Caballeronia sp. TF1N1: one gene and its partner. The protein of the gene in region 1 interacts with the protein of each later gene in a pairwise test. Links are inferred from orthologs where the notes say so. Each region holds a gene or a part of one and is shown in the gene's direction. Other genes may lie near its edges. The genes, in order: LDZ28_RS13460 and LDZ28_RS01270.

Region 1 (3,253 bases):
ACTACGCTAAGCGCTATGTTGCGGTGCAGCGAGATACCTTCGGGCGCAGCGTTTCAGAAATCGTCGGATTTGTCTGAAACGCCCGCCCTTGGTGGAATCGAAAGATGTCAAGACAGCAGTTATACACATTTTGTACGTTGCGGCGCGCCATCAGACATATCGCCATCCGCGATCAATTAAATGTCGCTATTTGTTGCGTAAGTGCCTGTTTGCATTAATGTTTGTTGTGGTCTGCCCGAAATGTGGGCCGACGCACATAAGTGATCGGCGACACGGTTTGCGGCAGCCCGTAATGCACTTCTCAACAAAGTTATCCACAGGCCTGTGGAAAGCATCGGAAATCTAAAAATAATCTTCGGTTTACCAGCGATTCTGATGTTTTACTTTAAGTTCGTCGCGCGAAGCCTGATGTCATTGTCGGAAAGCCCGCCGTGGCTTGCCGAAAGGCGTCGCGTGGTATGAGCGGCCTCTTTGTGCGCGTCGCTATCGATCAGCCGATGTCCGTGCTGTTCGATTACGTCTATCAACTCGACGTCGAGCCTGTGGTCGGCTCGTTGGTGCAGGTGCCGTTCGGGCGGCGCGACGTCGTTGGGCTCATCTGCGAAATCGCGACCTCAACCGACGTCCCCGCCGACAAACTGCGCCACGTAAGCGCCATCTGCGATGCCTGCGCGCCGCTTTCCGCCGAATGGATCGGGCTCGCGACGTTCGCGGCGGAATACTATCAACGCGGGCTCGGCGAAGTTGCGCTGCCCGCTTTGCCGCAAGCTCTTCGCGACGCATCGCGCTGGAACCGCCTATTCGCGGTCGAGCCGCGTTACCGCATGCTGGCAGCCGGACGAGCCGAACTTCCGGATGCCTTGCCCGCTCGGGCGAGCGCGTTGCGGCGGCTGGTGGAAGCGCTGGGATCGAGCGAGACGCTGGGTTTGTCCGAAGCGCGCGCCGTACATCCCAAAGCAAGCGCGACTTTCGACGAATGGCTGACGCGCGGCTGGATCGAAAGCGTTGAAAACGCATCGCCGGCGGATCACGCGCCGACGCTCGCGGCGACCGAAGCGCCGCCGCGCCTGACCGACGAGCAACGCGAAGCCGTCGATGCCATCGCGAGCGCGCAAGGCTTCGCGCCATTTCTGCTGCACGGCGTGACGGGCAGCGGCAAGACCGAGGTTTATCTGCACGCGCTTGCCGCGCTGCTCGCCAGACAAGCGGATGCGCAGGCGCTCGTGCTCGTGCCCGAAATCAACCTGACACCGCAGTTCGAGGCGGCGTTCCGCAATCGTTTTTCGATGCTTGCGCCCGGTTCCATCGTCACGATGCACAGCGGTCTTGCCGAGGGCGAACGCGCCCGCAACTGGCTCGCGGCACACACGGGAAGCGCGCGCATCGTGCTTGGCACGCGCCTCGCGATCCTCGCGTCGCAGCCAAAACTGGCGATGATCGTCGTCGATGAAGAGCACGACCCGGCGTACAAGCAGCAAGAAGGCTTGCGTTATTCCGCGCGCGATCTGGCCATCTATCGGGCGAAGCAGCTTGGTATTCCCGTCGTGCTCGGGTCGGCGACGCCATCGCTCGAAACCTGGTGGCAGGCGGAGCAGGGCCGCTACACGCGCCTGACGCTCAAGCGCCGCGCCGTCGCCGATGCGGCGTTGCCAAGCGTGCGGCTCATCGATCTCGAAGAGGAAAGGCAGCGCGGGCGCGCGTCCGTGGAAGGCTTGTCGGGCCCGCTCATCGCAGCGCTGAAGGCGCGCCTGGAACGCGGCGAGCAGAGTCTCGTGTTCCTGAATCGGCGCGGCTATGCGCCGATTCTGTCGTGCGACGCCTGCGGCTGGGTCGCGGGCTGTCCGCGATGCAGCGCCTACGCCGTGCTTCACAAGCCCGAGCGCGCGTTGCGCTGTCACCATTGCGGCTGGGAATCGCGCATTCCAAAGGCATGCCCGGAATGCGGCAACATCGATATCGCGCCAATGGGACGCGGCACGCAACGCGTGGAAGAAACACTCGCGAGCGTGGTTCCCGGCGCACGGGTGTTGCGCATCGACGCGGACAGCACGCGGCGCAAGGGCAGCGCGCAGGCGCTTTTCTCGGATGTCCATGCAGGCGAGGTCGATATTCTCGTCGGCACGCAGATGATCGCGAAGGGCCACGACTTCCGCCGTGTGACGCTCGTGGGTGTCCTGAACGCCGACACCGCGCTTTTTTCTCACGACTTTCGCGCAAGCGAACGGCTTTTCGCGCAACTGACGCAGGTGAGCGGCCGCGCGGGTCGCGCCGGACTTCCCGGCGAAGTGATGATTCAGACGCGATATCCGCGTCACGCGCTGTATCAGGCGTTATCGCGGCAGGATTACGTGGGATTCGCCAACGCGACGCTCGCGGAACGTCGCGATGCGCGTCTGCCGCCATTCGTCTATCAGGCCATGCTGCGCGCGGAAGGCCGCACGCTCGAAGCGGCGCTGGCGTTTCTCGGGCAGGCGGCGGCCGCCTTCGCGCCCTTGCCGGGCGCGGACCGCGTGACGGTCTACGATGCCGTGCCGCTGACCATCGTGAAAGTGTTCAACGTGCACCGCGCGCAATTGCTGCTCGAAAGCAGCTCGCGGGCTGCGCTTCAATCCGCCCTGCGCGCGTGGCAACCGGCGTTGCGCGCGCTGAAGGGCGTACTGCGCTGGAACGTGGAAGTGGATCCGCTGGACGTCTAATACTCGGCGCGCGTGGCGCTTCCAGATGCGGATTCGAGGTCGTCGTGCAGATCGTCCGAACGGCCTACATGCGGCGATGCGCCTCGCACAAACAAGACGACGCACACTGCGAACATCACCCAAACGCTGGCTATCACCATCCAAGTGCTCATGCTCGTTATTCTCCGAGAGCCCCGCGGTGGTCCTCCGCGGAATGTGGCGCCGACGGCGCGCATGGCGTTTATATCGGCTGCACTCGGGCAATTACTTAGGGCATGTCCCAAAATAAAAACGCCTAGGGAAACTACTAGGTGATTTCCGCCAATGTCCGTTCGGCGTTGCATCCCGCAAAGCCTTGTCCCACAAGGGTTCCAACATGGTGCAACCCTCTCGAAATTGTCGGTTGCACCTTTTATTTCAGCGGAGTACGATTCGCCAACTTTTAGGTCTACCGCCGGGTGAGCACGTCCGGCAAACGAAGGAATCATGGCGAGCACAACCCTTGGCGTCAAAGTCGACGATCTGCTGCGTTCACGGCTCAGAGATGCCGCGACCCGGCTCGAGCGCACTCCTCACTG
Region 2 (3,074 bases), 2.6 Mb from region 1 along the record:
CGCTCGCCGCGATCTTCGCGCTGCGCATGCTCGGCCTCTTCATGATCATGCCGGTGTTTTCCATTTACGCGAAAACCATCCCTGGCGGCGATGACGTGTTTCTCGTCGGCATAGCGCTCGGCGCTTACGGCGTCACGCAGTCCATGCTCTACATCTTCTATGGCTGGATTTCGGACAAGCTGGGCCGCAAACCCGTGATCGCATTCGGCCTGCTCGTGTTCGCGCTCGGCAGCTTCGTGGCGGCGGCAGGGCACTCCATGGCGTGGATCATCGCCGGACGTGTGATTCAGGGCATGGGCGCGGTGTCGTCGGCGGTGATCGCGTTCATCGCCGATCTAACTGAAGAAGAAAATCGCACCAAGGCCATGGCGATGGTCGGCGCGAGCATCGGCGTCTCGTTCGCGGTCGCTATCGTTGGCGCACCGATCCTGTTCCACTGGATCGGCATGAGCGGCTTGTTCACGGTGATCGGCGTGCTGTCGATCGTCGCGGTCGGCGTGGTCCTGTGGGTCGTGCCGGACCCGCCCGTGCCGCCGGTTCACGTCAAGGCACCATTCGCCGAGGTGCTGCACAACGTCGAGTTGCTGCGTCTGAACTTCGGCGTGCTGGTGCTGCACGCAACCCAAACTGCGCTCTTTCTCGTCGTGCCGCGCATTCTCGAAGCGGGCGGATTACCGGTCGCCTCGCACTGGAAGATTTATCTTCCGGTGATGGGCCTCGCTTTCGTGATGATGGTTCCGGCAATCATCGCCGCCGAGAAGCGCGGCAAGATGAAAGCGGTCATGTTGAGTGCGATTTTTCTTATCCTGATCGGCCAGTTGTTATTAGGCGCGGCTCCCCATACGCTATGGTCTGTGGCCGCGATCCTGTTTGTGTACTTCTTGGGCTTCAACGTGCTGGAGGCGTCGCAACCTTCGCTTGTGTCCAAACTGGCGCCAGGCACCCGCAAGGGCGCGGCCGCCGGGGTGTACAACACGACGCAGTCTATCGGGCTCGCGCTTGGTGGCGTGATCGGCGGCTGGCTGCTCAAGCTGGATGGCCCGAGTGCGGTGTTCTTCTCGTGTTCGGCGCTGGTGCTGGCATGGTTGATCGTCGCGTCGAAAATGAAGGCGCCGCCGCGCAGGGTCGAGCGCGCGGCGTAGCGAATCTGTATTAATCATATTGAGGCAGTGCGATGTTTCCCGTCCTCTTCCGTGGAAGAGGGTTGAACTGATAACGTCGCATGATTGCTAGTGGGCAAGGAATTTACCGGAGAAATCATGGCATCTGTCAACAAGGTCATTCTCGTAGGCAATCTGGGCGCCGACCCGGAAACGCGCTACCTTCCGAGCGGCGACGCCGTGGCCAACATTCGTCTCGCGACGACCGACCGTTACAAGGAAAAGTCGTCCGGCGAGATGAAGGAACTCACGGAGTGGCATCGCGTGGCGTTCTTCGGGCGTCTTGCCGAGATCGTGAACGAGTATTTGAAGAAGGGCTCGTCGGTGTATATCGAAGGGCGCATTCGCACGCGCAAGTGGACCGATCAGGCGGGGCAAGAGCGCTATTCGACCGAGATCGTTGCCGATCAGATGCAAATGCTCGGTGGCCGCGGCGGAGCAGGCGGCGGCGATGACGGCGGCTACAGCCGCAGCGCGCCGATGGAGCGCTCAGGCGGCGGCGGTGGTGGCGGCCGCGCGCCGGCAGGCGGGCGCGCTGCGGGCGGTGGAGCGGGTGGCGGATCGAGCCGTCCGAGCCAACCTGCGGGCGGCGGTTTTGAAGACATGGACGACGATATCCCGTTCTGACGAGTCGCAACAAATTCGTTTAAACACTGAGCCTCCGGCATTAATTGTCGGAGGCTTTTTTTTGTACCAAAATCGGCAAGGCGCTTTCCGAAATATCACTTCGAGGCTCTCCGCGATTCCCGCAGCCGTATTACGCTTCTAATTAACCGCGAATATGAGGCTTTATACGGACCAACGAAGAGTCATGGCAGTCTAATCGGAGTAATCCTATGGTGCGCGGATTGTTTGCGTCCTACTTTGACTCATCGAATTTTTAACGTTTAGTTACTTGCTGCTTTTTGGCATTCTTTTATTGAGTTCAGATGTTTACTCGATCTTTATCGAGTTCAAGCAACGTAGCAGAAGAGAGACTTCGTTGGTTGCATAAAGCAATAAATGCGTTCTGACCAAAATCTAAAATCAACAACATCAATGAGGGGGGCGACTTTGAAACTTCGCATAGTGCTGGCCGACGATCATCCTTTCGTGGTCCTTGGGGTAAAGGCGCTTTTGAAGGCCGACGAGGGGATTGATGTCGTCGGTGAGGCGAATAATGCGAGCAGTCTCGTGGTCGAACTCACGAAGACGCCATGTGACGTGCTTGTCACGGATTTCGCCATGCCTGAGCCGGGGCCGGACGCGCTAGACGGATTACGGCTGATTCGTAGAGTCAGGCAAGAGTGGCCAAGCATCAAAATCGTCGTGCTGACGAGCGTCAGTAATGTCGCGATTCTTCGTTCTATTCTGAATGCCGGTGCCATCGGACTCGTGAATAAGGCGGAGGCTATTGAACTCGTGGCGACTGCCGTGCGCCATGCGGGAATCGATCGCCGTTATGTCAGTGGGTCTTTTGTTACCGCGTTAGCGGAAGCGGGCGCGGAAACCGAATCATCACCAGAGGAACCGCGGCTTTCGCCCCGGGAAGAAGAAGTCGTTCGTTTGTTCGCCAAGGGTCGCACGATCACCGAAATCGCCAAAGCGTTGAACCGCGATGTACGCACTATCAGTCGACAGAAGCGAGATGCGATGAACAAGCTTGGAATCAGAAACGATCCAGGTTTGTTCGCTTTTGTACGCGCTCAAGGACTCGGCTGAGTTATCGGCGTGGTGAGTTCGAATTCGGATGCATCTTATGTTTTTTAATGTTTCGGTATCCGATTCTTATCGGTGTCAAGAATGAATTTGAGTTCGCTCAACGCGTGAAGGTTTTAAGTGATGGAATCATTGAATGAAAGTCAAGTGTTCTCGCATGCCAGGAGAATTCGGTTAGCAATAGCGGACGATCATCCGCTCGTTATTCTTGCTATC

The links.
Region 2: the proteins of LDZ28_RS13460 (region 1) and LDZ28_RS01270 interact in binary tests that used the Escherichia coli proteins (3 or more experiments, as listed by UniProt). The link is inferred for Caballeronia sp. TF1N1 from one-to-one orthologs.

Annotation. Positions count from the first base shown.
Region 1 is NZ_CP084626.1:2,867,692-2,870,944, reverse strand. The notes cover bases 143-3,077. They hold LDZ28_RS13460 (primosomal protein N'), read left to right. Parts: upstream 143-458; coding sequence 459-2,696; downstream 2,697-3,077. Outside these bases: hemE (uroporphyrinogen decarboxylase), read left to right, coding at 1-10; putA (trifunctional transcriptional regulator/proline dehydrogenase/L-glutamate gamma-semialdehyde dehydrogenase), read left to right, coding at 3,162-3,253.
Region 2 is NZ_CP084626.1:258,211-261,284, forward strand. What follows is about bases 268-3,023. They hold LDZ28_RS01270 (single-stranded DNA-binding protein), read left to right. Parts: upstream 268-1,259; coding sequence 1,260-1,787; downstream 1,788-3,023. Other genes in these bases: LDZ28_RS01265 (MFS transporter), read left to right, coding at 268-1,142; LDZ28_RS01275 (response regulator transcription factor), read left to right, coding at 2,163-2,861; LDZ28_RS01280 (response regulator transcription factor), read left to right, coding at 2,982-3,023. Also shown: more of LDZ28_RS01265, read left to right, coding at 1-267; more of LDZ28_RS01280, read left to right, coding at 3,024-3,074. UniProt on the Escherichia coli protein: Plays an important role in DNA replication, recombination and repair. Binds to ssDNA and to an array of partner proteins to recruit them to their sites of action during DNA metabolism. Acts as a sliding platform that migrates on DNA via reptation.